2 regions of the Marinobacter sp. P4B1 genome follow, and region 2 is predicted to be linked to the other one. Evidence: riboswitches for the same ligand, from Rfam matches in the RefSeq annotation. Region 2 holds a riboswitch; the other holds the start of a gene.
What was found. Region 2 has a riboswitch for cobalamin ahead of AQ621_RS15490 (ribonucleoside-diphosphate reductase subunit alpha). Riboswitches for the same ligand answer to the same signal wherever they lie in the genome.
Positions count from the first base shown of each region.

Region 1: linked by a shared signal. The riboswitch ahead of AQ621_RS16425 (TonB-dependent receptor domain-containing protein) and the one ahead of AQ621_RS15490 (ribonucleoside-diphosphate reductase subunit alpha) in region 2 are both predicted to bind cobalamin.

Region 1 is NZ_LLXM01000015.1:1,063,331-1,077,870, forward strand. Features, by position in the region: gene cbiB (adenosylcobinamide-phosphate synthase CbiB) at 1-547, shown strand, start outside; gene cobD (threonine-phosphate decarboxylase CobD) at 568-1,608, shown strand; cobalamin riboswitch at 1,633-1,842, shown strand; gene AQ621_RS16425 (TonB-dependent receptor domain-containing protein) at 1,997-3,805, shown strand; gene AQ621_RS16430 (cobalamin-binding protein) at 3,832-4,722, shown strand; gene AQ621_RS16435 (FecCD family ABC transporter permease) at 4,792-5,706, shown strand; gene AQ621_RS16440 (ABC transporter ATP-binding protein) at 5,706-6,500, shown strand; gene AQ621_RS16445 (cobyrinic acid a,c-diamide synthase CobB) at 6,660-7,967, shown strand; gene cobO (cob(I)yrinic acid a,c-diamide adenosyltransferase) at 8,002-8,613, shown strand; gene AQ621_RS16455 (cobyric acid synthase) at 8,614-10,083, shown strand; gene bluB (5,6-dimethylbenzimidazole synthase) at 10,080-10,781, shown strand; gene AQ621_RS16465 (hypothetical protein) at 10,796-11,215, opposite strand; gene AQ621_RS16470 (nucleotidyltransferase domain-containing protein) at 11,231-11,827, opposite strand; gene AQ621_RS16475 (DNA-3-methyladenine glycosylase I) at 11,924-12,592, shown strand; gene cobS (adenosylcobinamide-GDP ribazoletransferase) at 12,606-13,367, opposite strand; gene AQ621_RS16485 (ArnT family glycosyltransferase) at 13,443-14,540, opposite strand, start outside.
Region 2 is NZ_LLXM01000015.1:846,401-860,940, forward strand. Features, by position in the region: gene AQ621_RS15485 (ribonucleotide-diphosphate reductase subunit beta) at 1-744, opposite strand, end outside; gene AQ621_RS15490 (ribonucleoside-diphosphate reductase subunit alpha) at 774-3,533, opposite strand; cobalamin riboswitch at 3,830-4,050, opposite strand; gene nhaB (sodium/proton antiporter NhaB) at 4,139-5,644, opposite strand; gene glmS (glutamine--fructose-6-phosphate transaminase (isomerizing)) at 5,862-7,694, opposite strand; gene glmU (bifunctional UDP-N-acetylglucosamine diphosphorylase/glucosamine-1-phosphate N-acetyltransferase GlmU) at 7,724-9,088, opposite strand; gene AQ621_RS15515 (F0F1 ATP synthase subunit epsilon) at 9,238-9,660, opposite strand; gene atpD (F0F1 ATP synthase subunit beta) at 9,699-11,093, opposite strand; gene atpG (F0F1 ATP synthase subunit gamma) at 11,148-12,008, opposite strand; gene atpA (F0F1 ATP synthase subunit alpha) at 12,079-13,623, opposite strand; gene AQ621_RS15535 (F0F1 ATP synthase subunit delta) at 13,652-14,188, opposite strand; gene AQ621_RS15540 (F0F1 ATP synthase subunit B) at 14,201-14,540, opposite strand, start outside.

The DNA.
Region 1 (14,540 bases), 220 kb from region 2:
CGAAGGCGTTGCCGCCGCCGCTTCGGAATCCATGCTGGAAAATGGCGCGGATGCGGTGTTTTCAAGCTTGTTCTGGTATCTGGTCGCTGGCTTGCCCGGACTGGTTTTGCACCGGCTGGTGAACACGCTGGATGCCATGTGGGGCTACCGGACGCCACGATATCTGTATTTCGGGCGCTGCGCCGCCAGGCTCGATGATGCTATGAACTGGGCCCCTGCCCGGCTAACTGCCTTGACCTATGCGTTGCTTGGCAACACCCGGTTGGCACTGCAATGCTGGCGTGAGCAGTCAAAAGCGTGGGACAGCCCTAATGCTGGCCCGGTGATGGCTGCAGGCGCTGGCGCACTGGGGGTCACTCTGGGCGGCCCGGCGCCGTATTCCGGTGGCGTGAAGCAGCGACCGCTGCTGGGCAGCGGGCAAGGCGCCTCGGCACAAACCGTAGAGGGCGCGATTTCCCTGGTGCAGCGCGGCGTGATGCTATGGCTGTTGGTGTTGTTGGCCTTGGCCGCAAGTCTGAATGCGTTCTGGCCAGGAGGTATCGGGTGACAGCGTTCGATGGTGCTGATTTGCCGGAGCATGGAGGCCGCCTGAGGGCAGCGGCTCAGCGCTGGGGCATTCCCAGTGAGCAATGGCTCGATCTCTCCACCGGTATTAATCCTGTGCCTTGGCCGGTTCCGGCAATTCCGGCGGAGGTATGGCAACGGCTTCCGGAGCCTGAGGATGGTCTGGAAGAGATTATCCGTATCTGGGCCGGGGCACCGGAGCATGCCTGCTGCCTGCCCGTAGCGGGTTCCCAGGCGGCGATCATGGCCCTGCCAGCGGTTCGTGCCCGTATGCATGGTTTCGGTCGGGTGGCCGTGCCCATGCCCGGTTATCGTGAGCATGGTCATGCCTGGCGGCGAGCGGGTTTCGACGTGGTGGCGATTCCTGAACAGGCGACAAAGCAAGCGGAGCTGGCATGGCTGGATTCTGTGGATGTCGTGGTCTGGATACAGCCGAATAATCCGACCGGGCAGCTGATGGATCCTGCCCGTTTACGGTTATGGCACGAGCGGCTGCGCGAGCGTGATGGCTGGCTGGTGCTGGATCAGGCGTTTATTGAGGGCGAGCCGGGCTTCGGCCTGGACCCGTGGGCGGGCGCTCCGGGGCTGATCGTGTTGCGCTCGCTGGGCAAGTTTTTCGGGCTGGCAGGTCTCCGTGCCGGTGCGATCCTGACCGAGCCTGGACTGGCTCACCTGCTGGCGAACGAGCTTGGCCCCTGGGCGGTCAGCGGTCCTGCACGCTACCTGATGGCCAGGGCTCTGCAAGATCAGGCCTGGCAGGTGGAGGCTCGTGCCAGCCTGCAAACGGCAAGACTGCGAATGGACGGCCTGCTCAGAAAACACGGGATGCCGTCCCCCACCGGCACCCTGCTCTTCAGAACGGTTCAACATCCCCGCGCAGCGGACATTGCTGACCAGCTGGCTCGCCGCGGCATTCTGGTCAGGCGTTTTGACGCACCCGCAGCCCTGCGTTTCGGTTTACCGCCGGATGAAACCGGTTGGCAACGGCTGGAGGGTGCGTTGTCTGAATTAACATATCTCATTGACCACCCCCACCCTGGTTGATAGTCTTGCCCGCGATTTCAGGTGCTGTATGCATTTTGTCCAGGCTGGCGATAGTCCGGAGGAGTGCTCGCAGTGAAACGGGAAGCCGGTGACATTCCGGCGCTGCCCCCGCAACGGTAATCAGGTGAAAGGCAATCCAGTACGCCACTGTGCCAATGGCATGGGAAGGTGGTTGCCCCGGAGCATCGGCTCCGCCTGTAAGCCCGGAGACCGGCCTGAAAGGCGGAACCGTGAGTTCCAGACACCAGACGTTGCGGAGGGCGACGGCGGTGGGTGAACCTGGCTCGCAATTACTGACACGCCCTCCACCCCCGTCTGAGCAGTCTGTCTTCCTCCGCAGTTAATTGATCGACCGTACGGGTGCGTGCGGTGAACCGTGAGTGAAGCTATGAGTACTGCCAAAGCCCTTCCCGTCCTGATGTTGTTACCGCTGGCGTTGCCTGCTGTTGCCGCCGATGAAGCGTCGGACGAGCGCAAGCTGGAACCGATTGTCGTTACCGCCACCCTTGGGCCTCTGACCGCGGGTGAAAGCCTGTCATCGGTCACAGTTATTGACGAAGAAACCATCCGCGAGCAAAGCCCCTCAGAATTCACCCAGCTTCTGCGAGGACAGCCCGGGATCAACGTGACCGGCAACGGCTCCTTCGGTAAAACCACCAGTGTCTATACCCGCGGTACGGCCAACGACTCCACGCTGCTGCTGGTTGATGGTGTGCGCCTGCGTTCGGCCACATCCGGTGGTCCTTCCTGGCAGTACTTTCCCGTTGAACTGATCGAGCGGGTGGAAATCGTCCGGGGCGCCCGGAGCTCACTGTACGGTTCCGATGCTGTCGGCGGCGTTGTGCAGGCCTTTACGCTGGACCCGGAAGAGACGCCGGCAGGTTGGGTAGAAGCTGGTGCAGGCAATTTCAACACGCAGAAAGGCAGTGCCGGTGTTGCTGCCCGCGCCGGAAATACCCGTTTCAGCCTGAGTGGCTTGCATAAGGAAACCGACGGTACAGCAGTGATCACAGATGGTGACGACCGAGGTTTCCGCAACACCGCCGGTATTGGACGTGTAGTCCATGACCTGGACTCCGGCGGAGAAGCCAGCCTGGTGATGGTGCAAAGCGAGGGCAATACCGAATACGAAGGCGGCGAAATTGATTTCATGATTCGCACCATCGGCTTCGGGCTGGAAACCCCGGTGAGTGACTACTGGCGGCATTCACTTCAGTTCTCTGAATCCCGGGACGAGACCGACAACGTTACGCCTACATTCAGCAGCACCTTCAATACCCGTTCGCGGGCAGCGCGCTGGGACAATACCTTTACCTGGAACGTCCATGAGCTGGTGGTAGGGGCAGAGTTAATGACCGACGAGGTCAGCGGTACCACCGATTACGCCGAGACCAGCCGTACCAACACCGCCCTTTACAGCCAGTTGCGCCTGAACTTCGGCCCAACCGACCTGCTGCTGAGTGTGCGCGGTGATGACAACGAAGCCTACGGCAAGAATGAAACCGGTGGTATCGCCCTTGGCCATGCTCTGGATCGATCCCACCGAGTGCGGATCAGTTATGGTACGTCTTTCCGGGCACCCACCTTCAACGATCTGTATTTCCCGGGTGCGAACCCGGACCTGGAGGCAGAGGAGTCCGGCACGGTGGAGTTGGGTGCCAGTGGTCACTATCAGACCTGGTTCTGGGATGCAGCCCTGTTCCAGCTGGATGTGGATAACCTGATTGCCTGGAGCCCGACCCCCAGTGGCTTGTGGACGCCAATGAATGTCAATGAAGCCCGAATCCGTGGTGCCGAGTTCAGCGCGGGTTTTGAGCGGGATGGTTGGCGCGGTGATGCGGCGCTGACGCTGCTGGACCCGGAAGACCGGGAAACCGGAAACCGACTCCAGCGCAGAAGTGGCAAAACCCTGCGCCTTGACCTGAGCAAGCGCGTTGGTACCTGGGACTTCGGTGGCACAGTGGTGGCCGAAGGCTATCGTTATGATGACCGTGCCAACGACGACAGGCTGCCCGGTTTTGCTACTCTGGACTTGCGGGCGGGCTGGCGCTTTGCCCCTGACTGGTCAACCCGGCTGACGCTGGCTAACGTGCTGGACAAGGAATACAGCACCGCTCGCTATGATCGGCAGAATGACCTGGACTACGTTGCAGCCGGCCGCACTGCCATGCTGACCGTGCGTTACGATATCCGATAAAAACCGTTAAACCGGGGGAGGCCTCTGTGGCAGATCTGAAGGAAATGGCTATGATTCTGGGCGGGATGCTGCTGGCATTCCCCGCCCTGGCATCGCCGGTCTGTGCCACGGATGATCTGGGTAAAGAGATTTGCCTTGAGCAACCGGCAGAGCGCATTGCCGCGCTTTCCCCCGGCGCCACCGAGCTGGCCTGGGCTGCAGGCGCCGGCGATCAGGTGGTTGCAGTTGTCGCCTACAGTGACTATCCCCCGGCCGCGAAAGAAGTAACTTCGGTTGGCAGCCACACTCGCATGGACATGGAGCGCCTGCTGGAACTGCAGCCGGACCTGGTGATTGGCTGGGTAACCGGTAACCCGACCGAGCAGTTGGAGACACTCAGAGAAATGGGTGTGCCGGTGTTCTCCATCGAGCCCCGCAGTTTTGAGGCGGTGTCCCACACCATTGAACGCATCTCTACCCTGGCCGGTACCGATGCCGAGGGTTTTGCCGAGGCGGAACGATTCCGCAATGGCATTACAGACCTGCGAGCCAGGTTTTCAGATGCCGACCCGGTGCCGGTGTTCTATCAGGTGTGGGATGAGCCTTTGATGACGGTCAACCGTGACCATCTGATTGGTGAAATGATTGAGCTGTGTGGGGGTGACAACGTGTTTGGCCACCTGGAGCGGTTGGTGCCCAGAATCAGTGCCGAAGCCGTTATTGCAGCCAATCCCGAAGCTATCCTGGCGGGCGGGATGGGGGAGGAGAACCGCCACTGGCTGACTCGCTGGCAGTCATTCCCGAGCCTGACCGCCACGGAGCGGGACAACCTGTTTTTTATTCCGCCGTCTCTGGTACAGCGACCAACACCGAGAATGCTCGAAGGTACGCGCCTGTTTTGTGAAAAACTGGAGGTGGCCCGTGACCGGCGACCTTAATGGAGTCCTTGCGTGATCCGGCCGATCACTTTGCCACTGTTGGTGCTGGCTCTGGCCGGCGTGCTGGCCATGGTGATCTCGGTCGGTGTTGGCAGCGTGGCGATATCACCTGCCGATGTGTTGTCGGTATTTCTGGGTGAAGGCTCGGACCTGCAGCGCACGCTGATCCTTGAGCTCCGGCTACCCAGAACCTTGTCGGCCTTTGCCACCGGAGGCCTGCTGGCCGTGGCCGGCGCCCTGATGCAGGTATTGCTGCGTAACCCACTTGCCGACCCCTACGTTCTGGGCCTGTCCGGCGGCGCGGCTGTTGGTGCGTTACTGGCGATGCTGGCGGGACTTGGCGGCGCGGTTATTTCCGGTTCTGCCTTTGCCGGTGCCCTGCTCGCGACCTTGATGGTGTTTGGGCTGGCCCATGGCACTGGCAGCTGGACGCCCTCCCGCCTGTTACTGACCGGGGTGGTGGTGGCCGCTGGCTGGGGTGCGGTTATTACCCTGATGTTGGCGATCAGCCCGGCCCGGGAATTACCGGGCATGCTGTACTGGCTGATGGGCGATGTCTCTTACGCCCGGATACCATGGCCCGGACTGGGATTGTTGACTGTTGTTTGTGTTCTGGTGGTGCCACTGGGTCGGAGCCTGAATGTGTTGGCTCGGGGGCCGATGCAGGCGGCGGCATTGGGTATTTCGGTGCGCCCGCTGGAATGGTTGATATACATACTGGCCAGCCTGCTCACCGCCACAGCGGTCACTATGGCGGGCAGCATAGGCTTTGTCGGCCTGGTGGTTCCCCACATGCTGCGACTGGTATTGGGCAACGATCAACGACTGATCCTGCCAGCCTGTGCCTTGGCCGGCGGCACACTGCTGGTGCTGGCGGATACCCTGGCGCGGGTGGTGATCGCGCCGGAGCAGCTGCCGGTGGGTGTGATCACCGCGTTACTGGGTGTACCCACTTTCCTGTATCTGTTGTACCGGAGTCGCTGATGGATGCCATGCAAAGCCGTCAGATGCAGACCCTGAGTACCCGGAACCTGGTGATTGATATTCCCGGCCGCGCCGATGGCTACCCGCTGGATTTAACGATCGGCTCCGGTCAGATCTGGGGCGTGCTCGGGCCCAACGGTGCCGGCAAGACCACTTTGCTGCATACGCTCGCAGGCCTTCGGCCGCCTCGCGCTGGTGCTTTGTATCTTGATGATGTTTCGGTATCCGGAATAAAGCGCCGTGTGTTCTCTCAACAGCTGGGACTGGTGTTCCAGGATCGCCAGGACGGCTTCCCTGCAACGGTACTGGAAACCGCGCTGATCGGTCGCCATCCCTGGCTGTCTCCGTGGCAGATGGAAGGGGCAGACGATCTCGCTATGGCGGAAAGAGCACTTGAAGCACTGGATGTTCTGCACCTGAAAGACCGTCTGGTCAGCACCCTCTCTGGCGGGGAACGCCAGCGTGTGGCGATTGCCACCCTGATGACCCAGTCGCCTCATACCTGGTTGCTGGACGAACCGACGAATCACCTGGATCTGCATCACCAGGTGGCCGTCATGAAACTGCTCACCGACCGTGCGGCAGCAGGGAACGCCATTTTCATGTGCCTGCACGATCTGAACCTGGCTGCCCGCTGGTGCGATCATATTCTGCTGATGTATCCCAACGGCGAAGCCTGCTGGGGCCCGGCAGAAAGGATGCTGGTGCCGAACGCTCTGGAACGTTTGTACAACCAGAAACTGGCAACGGTAGAAGTGGATGGCGCGCCTTTTTTCGTGCCAAAACGAGACTAACTCAGAAGTATCGCGAGGGTAGCGGGGCAGGGCTTTCCGGGACTGTCTGCAGCAGGGATGCTGCAGTCAAGCGTACAGGGATGTATTCACAGCGTGTCCCGGAAAGCCCTGCCCCGCTGCCCGTCTGCACCAAACTCAGACGACAGGGAATAGCAACACATGCCAGACAACAAAATCCCGGCCGCCATGATCACAGCCCCGGGCTCCGGCCAGGGCAAGTCCATGGTCACCGCCGCCCTGGCCCGACTGCACCGGAACGCCGGCCGGAACGTCCGGGTGTTCAAACACGGGCCGGATTATCTTGATCCCATGGTGCTGGAGGTAGCCTCCGGTAACCCGGTTTACCAGTTGCACCCCTGGATGACCGGCGAGGACGAGTGCCGGTGGCGGCTGGCGGAGGCTGCCCAGAGCGCCGACCTGATTCTGGTGGAGGGCTCCATGGGCTTGTTTGATGGCAGCCCCAGCAGCGGCGATCTGGCCAAGCTGGCGGGTATTCCGGCCCTGCCGGTGATTGATGCCAAAGGCATGGCTCAGACCTTCGGCGCGGTTGCCCTCGGCTTGGCGAGATTTGATTCCGAACTCCCTGTTCATCAGGTAATTGCCAACAAGATTGGCAGTCCTTACCACGGCGAACTGCTACGGGAGAGCCTGCCGGAAGGTATCAGCCTGCTGGGCGCAATACCCCGAAACGATGCCATGAACATTCCGGACCGGCACCTTGGTCTGGTCCAGGCGGCTGAAATGGACGACCTCAGTGATCGGCTGGATAAGGCTGCCGAAGTCCTGATGTCAGCGGGTCTGAATGTGCTGCCCGAGCCCGTGTCGTTTCATTATGAGGCACCTTCCCGGCCAGAACAGCTGCTGGCGGGGCTCAGGATCGCGGTTGCCAGGGATGCGGCCTTCAGTTTTATCTATCGCGCCAATCTGGATCTGCTTACAGCCATGGGCGCTGAGCTGGTGTATTTTTCGCCCCTGACAGATTCGGAAGTACCGATGGCTGATGCGTTGTGGCTTCCGGGCGGCTACCCGGAACTGCATGCCAGCATCTTGGCGGAGAACCTCGCCATGTTGTCGTCGATTCGCGCCTTCCACCAGGCCGGAAAGCCCATTCTGGCAGAGTGCGGTGGTCTGATGGCCTGTGCCGAAGAGCTGGCAGATAAAGACGGCAAAGTACATCGTCTGCTGGGCCTGGTGCCCGGGCGGGCGACCATGGCTAACCGACTGACCGCATTGGGTCTGCAAAGTCTGGAAACCCAGCTCGGCGGGCTGCGGGGCCACACCTATCACCATTCCAGTCTTGAGACCCCGTGGCAACCTGCCGCCAGGGCTAAGAAGCAGGCTGGCTCTGAAGGTGAGGCCGTGTATCGCGACCAGAAACTGGTGGCCAGCTATTTTCACGGATACTTCCCGTCAGCGCCTGCTTTGATTAGCGCGATCTTTCGCGGTGAGGAAGTCCGGTTTTCCTGAGCAACTCGAACGCCTTAACCCAAGGAGAGTCATCATGCGTGAACGCGCCAAAGACCCCGAACGCCATGCCAAGCGTATGGCCGCCAAACAGAAAATCATGCAAGAGCGCATTGCCAGTGCCCAGAAAGAACAGGGCGTGTTACTGGTACTGACCGGCCCTGGCAAAGGCAAGAGCAGTTCCGGCTTCGGCATGGTGGCCCGGGCTCTGGGCCACGGTATGAAAGTGGGCATCGTCCAGTTCATCAAGGGTGCGTTCAGCACCGGTGAGGAAGCGTTCTTCCGTGGACTGCCGAACGTCACCTATCACGTCATGGGCCAGGGCTACACCTGGGACACCCAGAACCGGGAACAGGATGTGGAGAGCGCAACCGATGCCTGGGAAGTTGCAGCAAGCATGCTGAGCGATGACAGCTATGACCTGGTACTGCTGGATGAACTGAATATCGCCCTGAAGTACGACTACATCGATCTGGACCGGGTGCTGGACGACCTGCAGGCCCGTCCCGAAATGCAGCATGTGGTGGTCACCGGCCGTGGTGCTCCCCAGGAACTGATTGATCTGGCTGATACGGTCACCGAGATGGGTGTGGTCAAACATGCCTTCAAGGATCAGGGCATCAAGGCCCAGAAGGGTGTGGAGCTGTAAATGCCCACCCTGATGGTGCAGGGCACCACCTCGGATGCTGGCAAAACCACGGTGGTGGCGGCGCTGTGTCGCTGGCTGGCCCGGCAGGGGGTCTCAGTCGCGCCATTCAAGCCCCAGAACATGGCCCTGAACAGTGCAGTCACCGTGGATGGCGGCGAGATTGGCCGTTCCACGGCGTTACAGGCCCTGGCCTGTGGTCTGGAGCCCCACAGTGACATGAACCCGGTGTTGCTGAAGCCCCAGAGCGATTGCGGGGCCCAGGTGATCTTGCGGGGCAAGGTCCATGGCAATATGGATGCCCTGGATTACCACGCCTACAAAGCTGAGGCGATGAATTCGGTGATGGCGAGCTGGCAGGCACTGAGTGCCCGCTACGATGTGGTCATCGCCGAAGGCGCCGGCAGCCCCGCGGAAATCAATCTGCGGGCCAACGACATTGCCAACATGGGTTTTGCCGAAGCTGCTGATTGTCCGGTGTTGCTGGTAGGGGATATCGACAAGGGCGGGGTTTTCGCCCAGCTGGTGGGTACGCTGGCGTTGATTTCCGACAGTGAGCGGGACAGGACGGCGGGTTTTATCATCAACCGGTTCCGGGGCGATATTGCGCTGTTGGAGCCCGGGCTGGACTGGCTGACGGAACACACGGGCAAGCCGGTGTTCGGGGTTTTGCCATACCTGCACGGGTTGGTGATCGACTCAGAAGACAGCGTCAGTGCCGCCGGCACCAGTGAGGCCGGCGCCCTGAAAGTGGTGGTGCCGATATTGCCTCGGATCAGCAACCACAACGATTTTGATCCGTTGCGACTCCACCCGGGCGTTGACCTGGTGTTCGTGGGGACGGATGAACCCATTCCGCCAGCGGATCTGATTATCTTGCCCGGCAGCAAAAGCACCCGGCACGACCTGCAGTGGCTAAAGCAACAAGGCTGGCCGGAAGCCATCCAGAAACACCGGCGGTATGGCGGCAAGCTACTGGGTATCTGTGGCGGCTTCCAGATGCTGGGGCTAAAAGTGGAAGACCCGGAAGGGCTGGAGGGTGAAGCCGGCACTACCGAGGGCCTGGCCCTGTTCGAAATGGTTACCCGTATGGTGCCGGGCAAGCAGCTCCGAATGGTAAATGGCGGGCTGACCTCCCATGTTGCCAGCACGGCGGTGACAGGCGCCCTGAAAGGCTATGAAATGCACAACGGTGTAACCGAAGGCGCCGCGCTGGTGCGCCCATTTGCAGAGCTGGAAGGCCGGCCGGATGGCGCCATCAGTGTGGATGGCCAGGTGGCGGGTACCTACATCCACGGCGTCTTCGACGAGCCAGCCGCCTGCCATGCCATTCTGGCCTGGGCAGGCCTTAAAGCACAGGGCGAGCAGTCGGTGGACTACCAGCGTCACCGTCTGCAGCAACTTGATCGCCTGGCCGATCAGGTGGAGCAGTGCCTGGACACAGACCGGCTAAGGAGGCTGTTGCAGTTGTGAGTAACCCGAATGATCCCTTCACCGAGGCCCAGCGCGAAGGCCTGTACCGGGCCATCTTCGAGCGCCGGGATGTGCGCTCCCAGTTCCTGCCAGATGCCATTCCGGAGGAGGTTCTGGCGCGCATCCTGAGAGCTGCCCACCATGCCCCGTCGGTCGGCTTCATGCAGCCCTGGGATTTTATCGTGATTGACAGCCTGGCGGTGCGCGAGCAGGTGCTGGAAAGTTTTAACGAGGAAAACGCAAAGGCCTCGGAAAACTACACCGGCGAGCGCCAGCAAACCTATCGGAGCCTGAAACTGCAGGGCATTCTGGAAAGCCCCATCAACCTCTGCATCACCTGTGATCGATCCCGCGGCGGTCCCAATGTCCTGGGGCGTAACTCCATTATGGAAATGGACCTGTTCAGTACCTGCCTGGCGGTGCAGAACCTCTGGCTGGCAGCACGGGCCGAGGGCATTGGCGTGGGCTGGGTGAGTATTCTGGATCAGGATGTGCTGTCGAATATCCTGCAGTTGCCGGATCATGTATACCCGCTGGCCTATCTCTGCCTGGGCTATGTCAGTGAATTCCTGGAGCAACCGGAATTACAGTCCAAAGGCTGGCGTTCCCGGCTGCCGCTGGAGGATCTGGTACATGGTAATACCTGGGGTGGCGCCCTTGATCAGGAGTCCCTGCTGGCCCGGTTAAAGCAGATCTGACATCGCGGTAGACGTCAGTTTCCTATTGGCGGCAGATCCCTCACCAGTGATTGCAGCTCGCGAGTGATCGCAATCAGCTCCTTCAGCAATTGGGGGTTCACGTCCATGTGGCCCTCGTATTCGGCCAGATTGCGGGCCGAATGACACTTGTCCAACACGCGCCATTTGGCATTGGGTAAGTCAATGGTGTGTTGCAGGCACTGGAAGACAATATAACGGCTTTCGGAACGATACCCGTGCCATCTCAGGGCGGCGAGCGATAATGCGTGGGCGGCGCCATAAGCCAGAGAGAACTGGCTGTCCTCAGACAATCCCTCAATGCAGGCGTCCCGGAGCTTGGTGTCGGCAGCCTTGAGCATGCCTTCGAACTCCCGGGCATCAGGTGGTTCTGCCTTGAGTCGTCGGATCCTGACCAGATTATCGAGTGCTTCCATGCAATGTGTCCTGTCTCAGTGGCTGAAGCGGAGGTCGAGGCGGGGTTGGTCCAGCACCCGGGTCACAAAACTCTGATTGTCTTTGATACGCTGCTCGAACTCGGCGGGAGAGTATAACGTGGGATTGATGGTTCGTTGTAATTGTTGTTCGGCGGGGGCCAGCAGTTCCATAACCTCGCTGTAACTGAGATCGTGGCCGATCAGCATGACATCGACATCGCTGCCCGCATGGGCATCCCCTTTTGCCACGGAACCGTAGATAAAGGCCTGTTCGAGAGTATCCGCCAGTGGCGCCAGGGCATTCCGGAGCACATCGGAAATACCAAAGGTTTTCTGGACGATGTGTTTCAGCTCATCGAAGATCGGGTTGTCCGGGTTGGCCTGGTAGTGGTTCTGGTTGCCTTGTCGGGTCATGACGACCAGACCGGAATCTGTCAGTTTGGCCAGCTCGCGGACAACGGTGCCGCGCCCTATATTTGCCAGCCGTACCAGTTCATTCAGGTACAGGCTCTGGTCTGGATGGCCATAGATAAGCGATAGCAGGCGCTGTTGGGTTTTGGTAAACAGTGCGTCACCGATACTGGTTCCGGGCATGGTCAGGTCGCATCTCATGAGTCTCAATATGGGTACTTTAGTACCTGATTTGGGTATTTTCAATCCCATGTTGGGCTCTTTAAGTCCCAATTTGGGGATCTCTGTGGAGGGTCTATGAAGTTTTCTGTGTTTTACCAGCAGGCCTTGGCCCGGAAGGGTGGCGAGCAGGCCCTGAAATCCCTGTTGCCTCCGGTCACCGAAAAGCATCGTCTGGCGGAGATCGGCGACGACCGTTACCTGTCCGAGATCACCCGATGCATTTTCAAGGCTGGTTTTGTCTGGCGGGTAATCGAGAACAAGTGGCCGGATTTTGAGGCGGCCTTCGAAGGGTTTGTGCCCGCCTACTGGCAGCAGGTGCCGCCAGAAGTGCTCGAGCAGCTGGCTACAGACGAGCGTATCGTTCGCAACATGCAGAAGATCCGGACCGTGCCGGAAAATGCCCGGATGATCATGGATGTGGCGAAAGACCACGGCAGCTTTGGTCAGTTTCTGGCCCAGTGGCCGTCGACCGATCAGGTGGGGCTGCTGCTCTACCTGAAGCGTAACGGTGAGCGTCTGGGGGGGAACTCAGCCCAGTACTTCCTGCGCCGGGTGGGTTGGGATGGTTTTATCCTGTCCCACGATGTGGTTACCGCCCTGACCCGGGCCGGAATACTGGATGCCTCACCGGCCAGCAAGAAAGGCATGAGCCAGGCCCAGGAGGCGTTCAACCGTTGGCACGAAGAGACGGAAATGCCCATCAGCCACCTGTCCCGGATAGTGTCCTTCACGGTGGATAACTGACGATGCCCCCACGTTAGAGAAACAGCAACAGCGCCAGTTCACTGAACACGACAGCTGCGCCCAGGGTGTCGCCGGTGTAGCCGCCAAGCTGGCTACGAAGATAGCTGCCCCAGAACACAGCAACCAGCAGGACGGCCGTTATGGCTGCGGGAATCAGTAACGGCTGCCAGAGTGATAATCCGGCTGCCAGCAACAACACAAACCCCGCGGCCGCCAGCAAGCGGCTGCGGGAGAAACCGTCTGCCACCGGCTTGGATTTACTCTTATCGGGGTCAGTGACGTACGGCAGGCAGGCCATCAATATCAGTGGTGTCAGCCGGGAAACCGCAGGTGCCACCAGCAACGCAAGCCAGATCAATTCAGCCTCAGCCAGCAGAGCTACTTTCAGCAGCAAGGCCATCACCAGTGCCACTGTGCCATAGGTTCCGATCCGGCTGTCTTTCATGATCTCCAGTCGTTTTTCAACGGTATAGCCGCCGCCGAGAGCATCCACACTGTCGGCCAGGCCATCTTCGTGGAAGGCCCCGGTGATAAACAGGTGCAGAATAACTACCAGGATAATGGCCGCCAGCGGGCTGGCCACCAATGAGAACAGAAAGTAGGCGGCGCAATAGCCAAGGCCGAGCAGAAGGCCCACCAGGGGAAAATAAACGCTGCTCTGGTTCATCAGGCGCTGGGAGTAATCAATCCGAACGAGCATTGGGATACGAGTCAGGAAGCCCAGGGCCAGCCAGAAGGCCTGCCATTCTTGTGCAATCTGCGAGCGAGGGAGCAAGGGCGCCTCCTTGAGAATTCAAAAGCGCCCATTGTACGTGAGACCAGCAAAGTTTGCGGCGTTCTCAGAGTGGCATCAGTCCATCCACTCCCCGGGGTTGTCGGTGGTAAAGTGTGTCACCTTGTCCGGGGGGTCACAGCTGTCCGTCATGTCCTGGTCGCTCAGCAGCACGTAGGTATCCCGGTGAGCGGTGCCAATTGATTTTGCGCCGTCAGTGGTGAAGCACGACAGAGCATGCCGATCGGCCACAATGAGGTAACTGTCTGGCGTCTTCTTCATCCAGACCCATGCATTACGATCTTCCTGTTCCAGTGAATTGAAGAAGCTGAAATGAGTGAAATCCCGCTTCGAGAAAAGAATAAACTGTTCACGGAAATCAATCATGCCAATTTGCCCGTCGGCAGGCACGAACTGCTCGGCTGCGGCGAGCACATTTCTGGGTGTGCGCAATGGCTCGAGAATCCGGTAACCCCAGGTTGTGAACACCAGCCAACTCACCATCAGGGCAATGAACCAGCGCCCGAGTGCCCGGCAGCGCCAGAGCGCCATGAGACTTGCCACCCAGATAAGCCCAAGGGTGAACAACAGGGTGCCGGCTTCGTGCAGTCGAGCCGGATCCTGGGTGTAGTCAGCGACCTTTTCCACCAGACGAGGGTGGTCATTCCAGGCTAGCACGCCCAGGGTGATCAAGACTGCACCAAGCAGCAGATGCAGAGCACTGATGACTGCCCCGAACCAGCGTGCCGGGTTTTGTCCACTCAATGCTGGGGCCAGGCTCAGGGCCAGTGCAGGTAAAACCGGCAGCACATAGACCCCGCGCTTACCAGGGCTAAGGCTGAAAAACGCCACCACCAACACAACCCACGCCAGCAATACCAAAACTTCCGGCCTGTATTTGAGAACTTCACGAACCGGCCGCAACAGCGCCAGGAATAACAGCGGCAGCGGAAACCAGAGCGAGGGAATCACGCTGGCGAGGTAGTAATACCAGGGCTGAATGTGCCCCCAGGAATCGGCATAGCGCTCACCGGTCTGTTTGAACAGAATGTTGTCGCGATAGGCCAGGGCTTCGTCGGTGCCCAGGTGACTGACGGCCAGAACCATCGGCACCAGCCAGGCGGCCACAACGGCCAGCATGACCAGGGGCCCGAGGGCGCAGCGCCAGCGGAGTGT
Region 2 (14,540 bases):
CTGGTTGACCACTTTCAGGCCGAAGGAGAAGTGCATGGCTTCGTCCCGCAGGATGTACTGCAGCTGTTCACCGGTGCCGCGCATCAGGCCCCGGCGCTGCAGGGCGAAGATGGGGCTGAAGCCGTTGTAGAACCAGCAGCCTTCAAACACGGCGGCGAAGAACAGGTAAGACATGATGAATTCCTGCAGGTCGTCCGGGTTGCGCAGGTTCATGTCGGAGCGCATGGCGGCATCCAGCCGGCGATTGGCCAGCTGGATCTTGCCGTTGATCTGGGGCACCACCCGGTAGCGGTTGTAGATTTCGCTCTGGTCCAGGTTGAGGGTTTCGATGCAGTGCTGGTAGGTCCAGGTGTGCAGGGCTTCTTCGTACACCTGGCGGGCCTGGTAGATTTGCAGCTCCGGGGCGCTCATTTTTTCCATCACCGCCAGGCCGATGTTGCGCATGGCCAGGATGTCGGAGGTTGTGAGGTAGGCCAGTACGTTTTCGTACACGTGCTTTTCTGCCGGGGTCAGGCGGTGGTGGTAGTCGTGGACGTCCTGGGCCATGTTGACGTCCAGCGGAGTCCAGTGGTTTTTGTTGGCGTTCATGAAGTATTCCCAGGCCCAGGGGTACTTGAAGGGTGCCAGTTGGTTGATGTCGGTTTCGCCGTTGATGACGCGTTTGTCGTCTACGTTAACCGGTGCCGGGCCTTCGGGGTTTGCGGCTTGCGGTGCGGGTTTTGATTCGTCGTCCCAGTTCAGCATGGTTCGCTCCTTTTAGATTGATTTGCCAGTTACTGACAGGCCTCGCAGTCCGGGTCATCGATGCTGCAAACCTGCGGCTGCGGGGCAGTCACCGGGGCGGTTTTTTCGGCGCCGGTGGCGCCCAGGGAGCGCAGGTAGTAGGTGGTTTTCAGGCCGCGTTCCCAGGCCAACTGGTACAGGGCATCAAGCTTTTTACCGCTGGGTTCGGCCATGTACAGGTTCAGGCTCTGGGCCTGGTCCAGCCATTTCTGGCGGCGGGCGGCGGCTTCTACCAGCCAGCGGGCGTCGATTTCGAAGGCGGTGGCGTAGCGGGCTTTGAGTTCCGCCGGTATGCGGTCGATCTGCTGCACGCTGCCGTCGAAGTATTTCAGGTCGTTCACCATCACGTTGTCCCACAGGCCTTCGGCTTTCAGATCCCGCACCAGTGAAGGGTTCACCACGGTGAACTCGCCGGACAGGTTCGATTTCACAAACAGGTTCTGGTACGCCGGTTCAATGGACTGGGACACGCCGACGATGTTGGAGATGGTGGCCGTGGGCGCGATGGCCATGACGTTGCTGTTGCGCATGCCGTGTTTGGCGATCAGCTCCCGCACCGGGGTCCAGTCCAGGCGGCTGTCGGTGTTCAGGGACAAGTCGCCGTCTTTCCTCGCCTCTTTTAAAAGAGCGATGGAGTCGAAGGGCAGGATGCCCTGCTGCCACAGGGAGCCTTCGTAGCTTTCGTAGGCACCGCGTTCGCCGGCCAGGGTGGCGGAGGCGCGGATGGCGAAGTAGCTGAGCTGCTCCATGGCCACGTCGGCAAACTCCACCGCTTCCGGGCTGGTGTAAGGCAGGCCGAGTTGGTACAGGGCATCCTGGAAACCCATCAGGCCCAGGCCCACCGGGCGGTGTTTGAGGTTGGAATTCCTGGCCTGGAGCACCGCGTAGAAGTTGATGTCGATAACGTTGTCGAGCATGCGTACGGCGGTGTTTACGGTGCGTTCCAGGCGTTGTACATCCAGCTCGCCGTCCTTGATGTGGGCCGCCAGGTTTACAGAGCCCAGGTTGCACACGGCGATTTCGTCGGCGCTGGTGTTCAGGGTGATTTCGGTACACAGGTTGGAGCTGTGCACCACGCCCTGATGCTGCTGCGGCGAGCGCAGGTTGCAGGGGTCTTTGAAGGTGATCCAGGGGTGGCCGGTTTCGAACAGCACAGTGAGCATTTTGCGCCACAGCTGCTTGGCCGGAATTTTCTTGAACAGCTTGATCTTGCCTTGCTCGGCCAGGGCTTCGTAGTGCTGGTAACGCTCGCGGAAGGCATTGCCGTACAGGTCGTGCAGATCCGGCGTATCGCTGGGGGAGAACAGGGTCCAGTCCCGGTCTTCACGCATGCGTTCGATCAGCAAATCCGGCACCCAGTTGGCGGTGTTCATGTCGTGGGTGCGGCGGCGTTCGTCGCCGGTGTTCTTGCGCAGTTCCAGGAACTCTTCGATGTCCAGGTGCCAGCTTTCCAGGTAGGCACAGACCGCGCCTTTGCGCTTGCCGCCCTGGTTGACCGCCACGGCGGTGTCGTTGACGACTTTCAGGAACGGCACCACGCCCTGGCTCTGGCCGTTGGTGCCTTTGATGTGGGAGCCGAGCGCCCGCACCGGGGTCCAGTCGTTGCCCAGGCCGCCGGCCCATTTGGAGAGCAGCGCGTTGTCTTTGATGGCCCCGTAAATGCCGTCCAGGTCGTCCTGCACGGTGGTCAGGTAGCAGGAGGACAGCTGGGAATGGCGGGTGCCGCTGTTGAACAATGTCGGCGTACTGGCCATGTAGTCGAAGCTGGACAGCAGGTTGTAGAACTCGATGGCGCGGGCGTTGGGGTCGTCTTCCCGCAGGGCCAGGCCCATGGCCACGCGCATGAAGAATACCTGGGGCAGTTCCAGTCGGGCGCCGTTCCAGTGCAGGAAGTAACGGTCGTACAGGGTTTGCAGGCCGAGGAATCCGAACTGGTGGTCGCGCTCGGGTTTCAGGGCTGCGCCGAGGCGTTCCAGGTCAAACGCGGCCAGGGCCTCGTCCAGCAGCTCATAGCGGATACCGGCGTGAACAAAGGCGCTCAGGGCCTGTGGATAACTTTCTGCAAGGGGTTGGTTGCGGGGCAAATCCAGCTCCTCGGCCGCCTCCAGCCGTAACTGTTCCAGCAACAGGCGGGCAGTGACGGCACTGTAGTCCGGCTCCCGTTCTATGCGGCCCCGGGCAGTCATGATCAGGGCAGACAATACTTCGGTTTCGGCAATGCCGTCGTACAGGTTACGCAGGGCTTCCTCCACCAGGGACTCGCCCTCAATGCCGTCCAGCCCGGTCGCGGCCTGCTCTACCTGCAGTTTCATCAAACCCAAATCCAGCGGCGCCACGCTGCCGTCGGCTTTTTTCACGGTCAGGTGCGGGTGCGCTTCCATGGGTTCTTCAATGGCGCGCTTGCGGGCGTGCTCTTCCCGGTACAGCACGTAGGCCCGGGCGACTTTCTGTTCTTCCGCTCGCATCAGGGCCAGTTCTACCTGGTCCTGGATGTCTTCAATATGCACCTTGCCACCGGCCTTCAGGCGCCGGCTGATGGCCTGCACCACTTGCTCGGTGACCCGGTGCACAGCGTCGTTGATGCGGGCGGAGCCGGCGGCCTGGTCGCCTTCTACCGCAAGGAAGGCCTTGGTAACGGCGACGGTGATCTTGGAAGGGTTAAAGCCAACGAGGGTGCCGTTGCGTTTGATGACCTGAAGGGATTCGGTAGCGGCAACCGCCGGGGGCTCGGGGGACAGGATGGCAGACATGGGACTTCTCCTTGTGTACGCGTGGTGGTGCAGCCTTTGCGTTTGGGAGAAGGGGGAGGTTTTTGCCACGGAAGGACACGGAAAAATGAAAAGAAAGGGACTGTTTTGCCACGAAATCCACGAAAAAACACGAAAGGAAAAGATAAAAAGCTTTTTTCTTTTCGTAGTAAATCTTTGTTCGTGTTTTTTCGTGGATTTCGTGGCAAAAAAATCAGTAAGTCTTTTCTTTCCGTATTCTTCCGTGGATTTCGTGGCAAAAAAACCAAAACCCGCCTGCTCACCTTTATAAACGCGAAGGTGCAGTGTCTATCCCCGGCAGGTCTTCGGACTCAGGGGCGTGAACCTGTTGGTTCGGCCTTGCGTGGCGACTTCCCGGCGCTTACCAGTGTCTTTATGCCACGCTTGTTCCCCAATACCGCTGCGCGTCAGTTCCGGATTCTCACCGGATTCCCGACTACCTGAGTGATCACGCTTTGATCACAATATATGGTAGTCAACCAAGGACTTGGTCACTATATACAGACTATGCAGCAGAAACAAGAACGCCCGTGGAGCTTTGTGAAAGCGGCACGGGCGTCAGATGAGGCTGTTATCGGGGTCGAGAATCAGAACGCGTGGGTCACCATGTACAGGCCTACGCCACCCATCACCACTGTGTACGGCAGCGCCATAATCACCATCTTGCCGTAGGACAGGCGAACCAGCGGGGCGATGGCGGAGGTGAGCAGGAACAGGAACGCGGCCTGGCCGTTGGGGGTGGCCACGCTGGGCAGGTTGGTGCCGGTGTTTATGGCTACAGCCAGGGTCTGGAAGTGGTCAAAGCTGATGGCGCCGGCATCCAGGGCCTGTTTTACTTCGCTGATGTATACGGTGGCCACGAACACGTTGTCGCTGATCATGGACAGCAGGCCGTTGGCAATGAAGAACATGCCCGGTTGCTGGCCTTCCGGCAGGCTCAGTACGTATTCGATGATGGGCTTGAACAGGTGCTGTTCGTGGATCACCGCCACGATGGCAAAGAACACCACCAGCAGTGAGGTGAACGGCAGGGATTCCTGGAAGGCTTTGCCGATCTGGTGCTCGTCGATCACACCGGTAAAGGAAGTGACCAGGATGATCACCAGCAGGCCGATCAGCCCCACTTCAGCCACATGGAAAGCCAGGCCCAGCACCAGGATCACCGCGGCGGCTGCCTGTACCCACAGGGCGGCCTTGTCGGACTTGGTGCGGCTGGCTCTTTCATTATCGGCGTATTCCTGCAACACCTGGCGTACCGGCTTGGGCAGGCGACCGCCGTAGCCGAACCAGCGCAGCTTCTCCAGCGCCCAGCAGGTAAACAGGCCGGCAATCAGTACCGGAATACTCACCGGTGCCATATGCAGGAAGAAGCCCACGAAATCCCAGCCAACCACCTTGGCGATCAGCAGGTTCTGGGGTTCGCCAACCATAGTGGCCACGCCACCGAGGGCGGTACCAATGGCACCGTGCATCAACAGGCTGCGCAAGAATGCCCGGAAGTTTTCCAGGTCTTCCCGGTGCAGTTCCACCACTTCGGCATCGCTGTTGGCATTGTGGTCTTTCTGCTGGTAACCCTTGCCGGAGGCCACCTTGTGGTACACCGAGTAAAAACCCACCGCCACACTGATGATGACCGCGGTTACCGTAAGGGCATCCAGGAATGCTGACAAAACCGCTGCGGCACCACAGAACAGCAGCGAGAGCGCCGACTTGGAGCGCACCCCCACCAGTATCTGGGTGAAGGTGACCAGCAGCAGTTCCTGCATGAAGTAGATACCTGCCACCATGAACATCAGCAGCAGGATAACGGGGAAGTTGATCAGTACTTCGTGATACACCGCATCGGTGTTGGTGAGCCCGATCAGCAACGCCTCCACGGCCAGCAAACCACCCGGCAGCAGGGGATAACACTTCAGGGCCATGGCCAGGGTGAAGATGAATTCGCCGATCAGTAACCAGCCCGCCACCGTGGGCCCGAATACCGCCATCACAATCGGGTTGGCAACCAGGAACAGGATAATGACCTGTTTGTACCAGACTGGAGCCTTACCTAGGAAATTCTGGGTGAAACCGGAAAAGACGCTATCGGGCATTGCTGAAATTCTTCTTGAAGTAGTGGCCGGGGAAGTATGCAACAGGCAACTGTTACCTTCCTTGATATATATGCATAGGTTACCCAGCCGGGGGTTGATCAACGCTCCGTACTTAAACGTACGGCGGGGCCAAAAACTTGCTTCAGGTCATCTGAAAACAAAAAAGCCCCCGGATGCTGGTGAGCATAACGGAGGCTTTTGGCACGGGTGACCGTGCTTATTCCACCGTCACACTCTTGGCCAGGTTACGGGGCTGGTCTACGTCGGTGCCCTTGATAACAGCAACGTGGTAAGACAGCAACTGCAATGGCACGGTGTAGACAATCGGCGCGGTAATCTCGTGTACCGACGGAATCTGCATCACATGGATGCCCTCTTCCGCTTTCACCTGTGCGGCCTTGTCGGCAAATACAAACAGCTCGCCACCCCGGGCCCGGACTTCTTCCAGGTTGGACTTCAGCTTCTCAACCAGGTCGTTGTTCGGTGCCACGGTGACCACCGGCATCTCGCTGTCCACCAGCGCCAGCGGGCCGTGCTTGAGCTCACCGGCCGGATAGGCTTCGGCATGGATGTAGGAGATCTCTTTAAGCTTGAGCGCCCCTTCCATGGCCACCGGGAACTGGGAGCCACGGCCCAGGAACAGGCTGTGGTGCTTGTCCATAAAGGCCTTGGACATTTCTTCGATGTCTGCATCCAGTGCCAGCACATCGCTGACCTGCTTCGGCAGCTGGTGGATAGCAGCCACGATCTCCGCTTCCTTCTCTTCGCTCAGGCCGTTGTGACGGGCCAGGGCCAGGGTGAAGATCAGCAGTGCGGTAAGCTGGGTGGTGAACGCCTTGGTGGAGGCTACGCCAATCTCGGGGCCGGCCTGGGTCATGATCACCAGGTCGGATTCCCGCACCAGGGAGCTGCCCGGTACGTTGCAGATGGCCAGGGCCGCCCGGAAACCGGCTTTCTTGGCCTGGCGAAGTGCGGCCAGGGTATCGGCGGTTTCGCCGGACTGGGAGATGCACAGGAACAGGGTATCCGGCTGGATCACGTGCTTACGGTAGCGGAACTCGGAGGCGACTTCCACGGAGCAAGGGATGCCGGCCAGGTCTTCAATCCAGTAACGGGCCACCATGCCGGCGTGGTAGGAAGTACCACAGGCGATGATCTGCACATGGCGCACGTTTTCCAGCAGGTTGGCGGCGTCGGTGCCCAGGGCCTGTTCCAGCACACGGCTGTCGGTGATGCGGCCTTCCATGGTGGCCTTGATCACTTTCGGCTGCTCGTAGATTTCCTTGAGCATGTAGTGGCGGTATTCGCCCTTGTCGGCGGAATCGGCACCGTGCTCGAAACGGGTAATGGCGCGCTCTACGGCTATGCCTTCGCGGTCATGGATCTCGATGCTGCCTTTGCGGATGTCGGCAATATCGCCTTCTTCTAGGAACATGAAACGGTCGGTCACCGGCAGCAGGGCCAGCTGATCGGAAGCGATGAAGTTTTCACCGATTCCCACACCAATTACCAGCGGGCTGCCCTGACGGCAGACTACCATGTGATCCGGCTCATCAGCGTGGACAACGGCCAGGGCATAGGCACCGCGCAGGCGATCCAGGGCGGTTTTCACCGCCTGGTACAGGCCGCCACCGGCCCGGTAGTTTTTAGCGATCAGGTGCGCCACTACCTCGGTGTCGGTCTGGGACGTGAACTCGAAGCCCTCGGCTTTCAGTTCGTCCCGCAGTTCCTGGTAGTTTTCGATGATGCCGTTATGAACGATGGCCAGGCGGTCGCCAGACATATGCGGATGGGCGTTGAGCTTGGACGGCTCGCCATGGGTCGCCCAGCGGGTGTGGGCAATGCCCACATGGCCGGCAACCGGGTTCGCGGCGATGGCGTCTGCCAGGGCAGCTACCTTGCCCACTTCCCGGGCCCGCTGTACCTGGTCGGCGCTGCTGATCACGGCCATACCGGCGGAGTCGTAACCCCGGTATTCAAGGCGGCGCAGGCCCTCCAGCAAAATACCCTGGACGTCCCGTTCAGATACCGCTCCTACAATCCCACACATGCTGTTGTCACCTGTTCGTTAATCGGTCTTTACGCTTTTTTCGGCCGTTCCCAGCCGGAGATGTTTCGCTGCTTGCCGCGGGCCACGGCCAGTTCGCCTTCACTGATGTCCCGGGTGATGGTGGAACCGGCACCGATGGTCGCCTGGTCCGCAACAGACACCGGGGCCACCAGCGAGGTGTTGGAACCCACAAATACGCCATCGCCCAACACCGTCTTGTGCTTGTTCACGCCATCATAGTTACAGGTGATGGTGCCTGCACCAACATTCACATTCCGGCCCAGTGAGGCATCGCCCACGTAGCTCAGGTGGTTGATCTTGCTGCCCTCACCCACCACGGCTTTCTTGGTTTCCACAAAGTTGCCAACCTTGGTATTGGCAGCCAGCTCGGTGCCCGGGCGCAGGCGGGCAAACGGGCCAATCTGGGCGTTGGCACCCACCACGGCACCTTCGATGACGCTGTTGGCTTTTATCTCAGCGCCATCGGCAATGGTGGCATCCTTGATCACGCAGTTGGGCCCGATCACCACGTTGCTGCCAAGGCTTACCTTGCCTTCGAACACGGCGTTGACGTCAATCCACAGGTCGTTACCAATGGTCAGCTCGCCGCGAACATCAATGCGGGCCGGGTCGGCCAGGGTGGCACCTTCGGTCATCAGGCGCTCGGCCTGCTGGCTCTGATACCAGCGTTCCAGCTCGGCCAGCTGCAGGCGGTTATTCACACCCTGCACTTCAAACGGGTTCAGGGGCTGCGAAACCGTGACCGACAGGCCGTTATCCACAGCCATGGCAATGATGTCGGTCAGGTAGTATTCACCCTGGGCATTACTGTTGGATAACGTCGGCAACCAGCTTTTCAGGTGGCTGGCCGATACCGCCAGGATGCCGGTGTTTACTTCGTTGATATCCTGCTGCTCGGCGGTAGCGTCTTTCTGCTCAACAATCGCCTGAACCTGCCCCTGGTCGTTACGGACAATCCGGCCATAACCGTGAGGGTTGTCCATATCCACGGTCAGCAGGGCCAGGTTGCTGTCGTCCAGGTCACTGACCATGGCCTCCAGGGTGTCTTTACGGGTCAGCGGAACATCGCCATAGAGTATCAGTACCCGGGCGTTATCCGGCAGGTCCGGCAGGGCCTGGGCCACGGCATGGCCGGTACCCAGTTGTTCGGTCTGGAGCACCCAGTTCACCGAGTCGTCATGCAGCGACGCCCGTACCTGGTCCGCGCCATGGCCGATCACCGTGTGAATTTTCTCCGCGCCCAGTTGCTTTGCGGTGTCGACCACATGGTGCAACATGGGCTTGCCGGCTACCGGGTGCAATACCTTCGGCAGGGCGGATTTCATCCTTGAACCCTGACCGGCGGCCAGGATCACAACGTGTAGCGGGTTCATGGGGCGTACAGCTCCAAACTCTTTATCCGGTAGAAAATAAAAAACCGCGTCCCGGCGGAAACCCCTCTGTTTCCGGTAGGAAACACAGAGCCCTCCACCTGAGGATGCGGTTCACTGTCAGGCCAGTCCGGGCACTGACGCAAGCCTGCTTAACGCAGGTTCTTGCGCAGTTTCTGGATGGTACGCAGCTGAGCGGCGGCTTCTGCCAGCTCGGCGGCGGCCCGGGAGTACTCAAACTCGCCTGTCTTATTCGCCAGTGCCTTCTCGGCTTCCTTCTGGGCTTCCAGTGCTGCGGCTTCGTCTACATCTTTTGCACGAACCGCAGAATCAGCCATCAGGGTAACCAGGTTAGGCTGCACTTCCAGGTAGCCACCTGAAACGTACAGAATCTCCTCGGTGCCACCCTGCTTGATGATCCGCACTGCGCCCGGCTTGAGCGCAGACAGCAGCGGAGCATGGCCAAACTGGATACCAAGCTCACCCTCGGTACCGGTGGCGATCAGCATCTCCACCAGACCGGAGTAAATTTTTTCCTCGGCACTTACGACGTCACAATGTACGGTCATAGCCATTTCTTACGCCTCTTGGGTCAGAAAGGGAAGAAGGAGGTTTACTTGCCTTCTTTCTCTTTCATTGCCTTAGCCTTCTCGATTGCCTCTTCGATACCACCGCACATGTAGAAGGCCTGCTCCGGCATGTCGTCGTAGTCACCGTTCAGGATACCTTCGAAGCTGGCGATAGTTTCCTTCAGAGACACGTACTTACCAGGGGAACCGGTAAATACTTCTGCTACGTGGAACGGCTGAGACAGGAAGCGTTCGATCTTACGCGCACGGGAAACGATCAGCTTGTCGTCTTCTGACAGCTCGTCCATACCCAGGATCGCGATGATGTCTTTCAGTTCCTTGTAACGCTGCAGAACGTTCTGAACGCCACGGGCAACGTTGTAGTGCTGCTCACCAATCACCAGCGGATCCAGCTGACGGGAGGTGGAGTCGAGCGGATCGATCGCCGGGTAAATACCCTTGGAAGCGATGTCACGGCTCAGTACCACGGTCGCGTCAAGGTGCGAGAAGGTGGTGGCCGGAGACGGGTCAGTCAAGTCATCCGCCGGTACGTATACCGCCTGGATAGAGGTGATAGAGCCAGTCTTGGTGGAGGTAATACGCTCCTGCAGCTCACCCATTTCCTGGGCCAGGGTCGGCTGGTAACCTACCGCTGAAGGCATACGGCCCAGCAGTGCGGATACTTCGGTACCGGCCAGGGTGTAACGGTAGATGTTGTCAACGAACAACAGTACGTCACGGCCTTCGTCACGGAACTTCTCGGCCATGGTGAGACCGGTCAGGGCCACACGCAGACGGTTTCCAGGGGGCTCGTTCATCTGGCCGTAAACCATGGCAACCTTATCGAGAACGTTAGACTCCTTCATTTCGTAGTAGAAGTCGTTACCCTCACGGGTACGCTCACCAACACCGGCGAATACAGAGAGACCGGAGTGCTCTTTCGCGATGTTGTTGATCAGTTCCATCATATTTACGGTTTTGCCTACACCGGCACCACCGAACAGGCCAACCTTACCACCCTTGGCGAACGGGCAGATCAGGTCGATAACCTTGATACCGGTTTCCAGCAGGTCGGCAGACGCTGACTGGTCGGCGTAGCCCGGAGCTTTGCGGTGAATACCCCAACGCTCTTCTTCACCGATTTCGCCCTGCTCGTCGATGGGACGACCCAGAACGTCCATGATCCGGCCCAGAGTCTTGGTACCAACCGGTACAGAGATCGGCTTGCCGGTGTTTTCTGCTTTCAGGCCACGCTTCAGGCCCTCGGTGCTGCCCATGGCGATGGTACGAACAATGCCGTCACCCAGCTGCTGCTGGACTTCCAGAGTTGTTTCGCCACCTTCAAGCAGCAGTGCGTCGTAAACGCTTGGCACGGAGTCACGTGGAAATTCCACGTCGATAACCGCGCCAATGATCTGAACGATGTGTCCGCTACTCATGCTCGGTTCCTCGTTATCTAGTAGTCAATAAAACCAGTAGGTTTGTGAGCGCTATCAAACAGATGCGGCGCCGCTCACAATCTCCGAAATCTCTTGTGTGATCGCTGCCTGACGGGCCTTGTTATAGGCCAGCTGAAGCTCGTCAATGATGCTGCCAGCGTTGTCGGTGGCGCTCTTCATAGCGATCATCCGGGCGGCCTGTTCACAGGCCAGATTCTCTACCACACCCTGATACACCTGGGATTCGATATAACGTGGCATCAACCCGTCAAGAATCGGACGTGAGTCCGGCTCGTAGATATAATCCCACTGGCGACCGATGTCTTCATCGGAACCTTCCGGCAGAGGCAACAACTGCTCTGACTTCGGGCTCTGGGTCATGGTGTTGACGAACTCGTTACTGATCAGGAACAGGCGGTCGATCTTGCCTGCCTCGAACGAATCCAGCATCACCTTGACACTGCCAATCAGCTTTTCCGCACTCGGGCTGTCGCCCATGTGGGTCAGGGCTGCAACCACGTTTCCGCCATAGCTGCGGAAAAAGGATGCGCCTTTCTGGCCAATGGCACAGATATCAGTCTCAATACCTTTCTCTTTCCATTCACGCATTTCGCGCACGAGCAGCTTGAACGCATTGGTGTTCAGGCCACCACACAGGCCGCGGTCAGAGGAAACTACAATGTAGCCTACCCGCTTGACCTCACGCTCCTGCATGAACGGATGACGGTAATCCTTGTTGGACTTAGCAATGTGTCCGATTACCTGACGCATCTTTTCGGCATACGGGCGAGTTGCCTGCATCCGATCCTGAGCCTTGCGCATCTTACTCGCCGCCACCATTTCCATGGCGGAAGTGATCTTCTGCGTGCTCTTGATGCTTCCGATCTGGTTACGTATTTCTTTTCCGACGGCCATAAGTCACTGCCTTTTCAAGTTAGACACTCAAAGGGACCAGCAAGCCCGCACATTGGCGGGCCCGGTGGATTTACCAGCTCTGAGTGGTCTTGAATTTCTCCAGAGCAGCTTTCAGGCCGGCAGCGATGTCGTCATTGAAGTTACCTTCAGGGCCGATCTTGTCCAGAAGCTCTTTCTGCTCGGAACGCATCCAGTCCAGCAGCTGTGCTTCGAACTTCACAACCTTGTTTACTTCAACATCGTCCAGGAAGCCTTCGTTGGCTGCGAACAGTGAAGTGCCCATTTCCGCAACGGTCATCGGGCTGTACTGGTTCTGCTTCATCAGCTCGGTTACGCGCTGACCATGCTCCAGCTGCTTACGGGTTGCTTCGTCAAGGTCGGAAGCGAACTGGGCGAATGCCGCCAGTTCCCGGTACTGGGCCAGGGCCAGACGGATGTTACCGCCGAGCTTCTTCATGATCTTGGTCTGGGCTGCACCACCTACCCGGGATACGGAGATACCGGCGTTCATGGCCGGACGGATACCGGAGTTGAACAGGTTGGTTTCCAGGAAGATCTGACCATCGGTAATGGAGATTACGTTGGTCGGTACGAATGCAGAAACGTCACCAGCCTGGGTTTCGATGATCGGCAGTGCGGTCAGGGAACCGGTCTTGCCTTTCACTTCACCGTTGGTGAACTGCTCAACGTAGTCAGCGTTTACGCGGGAAGCGCGCTCCAGCAGACGGGAGTGCAGATAGAAAACGTCACCCGGGTATGCTTCACGTCCTGGCGGACGACGCAGCAGCAGGGAGATCTGACGGTAGGCAACGGCCTGCTTGGACAGGTCATCGTATACGATCAGTGCGTCTTCACCGCGGTCGCGGAAGAACTCACCCATGGAGGTACCGGAGTACGGAGCCAGGAACTGCATGGCTGCAGGATCCGCGGCACCGGCAGCAACCACGATGGTGTGGTCCATGGCGCCGTGCTCTTCCAGCTTGCGCACTACGGCGGCAATGGAAGACTGCTTCTGGCCAACGGCAACGTAGATACACTTGATGCCGGTGTGCTTCTGGTTGATGATCGCGTCGATCGCAACCGCAGTCTTACCGATCTGGCGGTCACCGATGATCAGCTCACGCTGGCCACGACCGATGGGAACCATGGTGTCGATGGCTTTCAGACCAGTCTGAACCGGCTCATCAACGGACTGACGAGCGATAACGCCCGGTGCAACCTTCTCGACCGGGGAAGTCAGGCTGTTGCCCAGCTCGCCCTTGCCGTCGATCGGGTTACCCAGACCGTCTACAACACGGCCCAGCAGTTCGTTACCAACCGGTACTTCCAGGATACGACCGGTACAACGTACCTTCTGGCCTTCAGCCAGACCTTCGTAGTCACCCAGAACAACCGCACCAACAGAATCACGCTCCAGGTTCAGCGCCATGCCGTAAGTGCCGTTGGCAAATTCAATCATCTCGCCGTACATAACGTCGGCCAGACCGTGGATCAGTACGATACCGTCAGAAACAGACAGGATCGTACCTTCGTTCTTAGCTTCGGAAGAGATATCGAGGTTCTCGATTCTCTTCTTGATGATGTCACTGATCTCGGATGGATTCAGTTGCTGCATGCCTTTGTCCTCAAACCTTGTGCTGAAATCAGGAGCCCAGAGCCTTGGCCATTCTGGCCAGCTTGCCACGAACTGAAGCGTCGATAACCAGGTCGCCTGTACGTACTACCACGCCGCCGATCAGATTCTGATCAACTGCGGTTTCAAGCTCAACCTTGCGCTCCAGCTTTTTGGACAATGCGTCGATCAGTTTCTGCTGTTCGTCTGCAGACAATTCGAATGCGGTATCGATTGTCAGGTGCACAGACTTCTCGAGGTCTGCACGGTACAAACGGAACAAAGCAGAAATCTCCGGCAACAGGGCCAGACGCTTGTTTTCAGCAAGAATCAACAGGAAGTTTCTGAGTGCTTCAGGCAGCGGCTCTTCAAAACAGTCAGCGAAGAGTTCCGCCTTGCGTTGCTCAGACAGGCCGGGGTTGGCCAGGATGTTCTTTACCTCTTGGTCAGCCGCAACCATAGCTGCGAAAGCCAGAGCCTGATCCCACTGATCAACGGCATTCTGGTCCTGCGCGGCTTTAAAAACGGCTTTCGCGTAGGGTCGGGCTAACGTTGTAAGTTCTGCCATGATGACCCTCTTTTAGAGTTCTGCGGCCAGCTTGTCCAGCATCTCGCTGTGAGCTTTGGCGTCTACAGAGGTTTCCAGAATCTTCTCGGCACCGGCAATGGCCAGAGTGGCCACTTCTGCACGCAGTGCGTCGCGAGCCTGAACACGCTCCTGTTGAATTTCCGCCCTTGCCTGCTCAATAAGCTTGTCGCCTTCTTTGCGAGCGTCGTCCTTGGAGGCTTCGACGATCTGGGCGGCACGCTTGTTGGCCTGGTCAATAAGGGCTGCAGCTTCTTCTTTCGCCTTCTGCAGTTCTTTAGCGGCTTTTTCCTGCGCAAGTTCCAGATCGAGGGAAGCCCGATCTGCGGCAGAG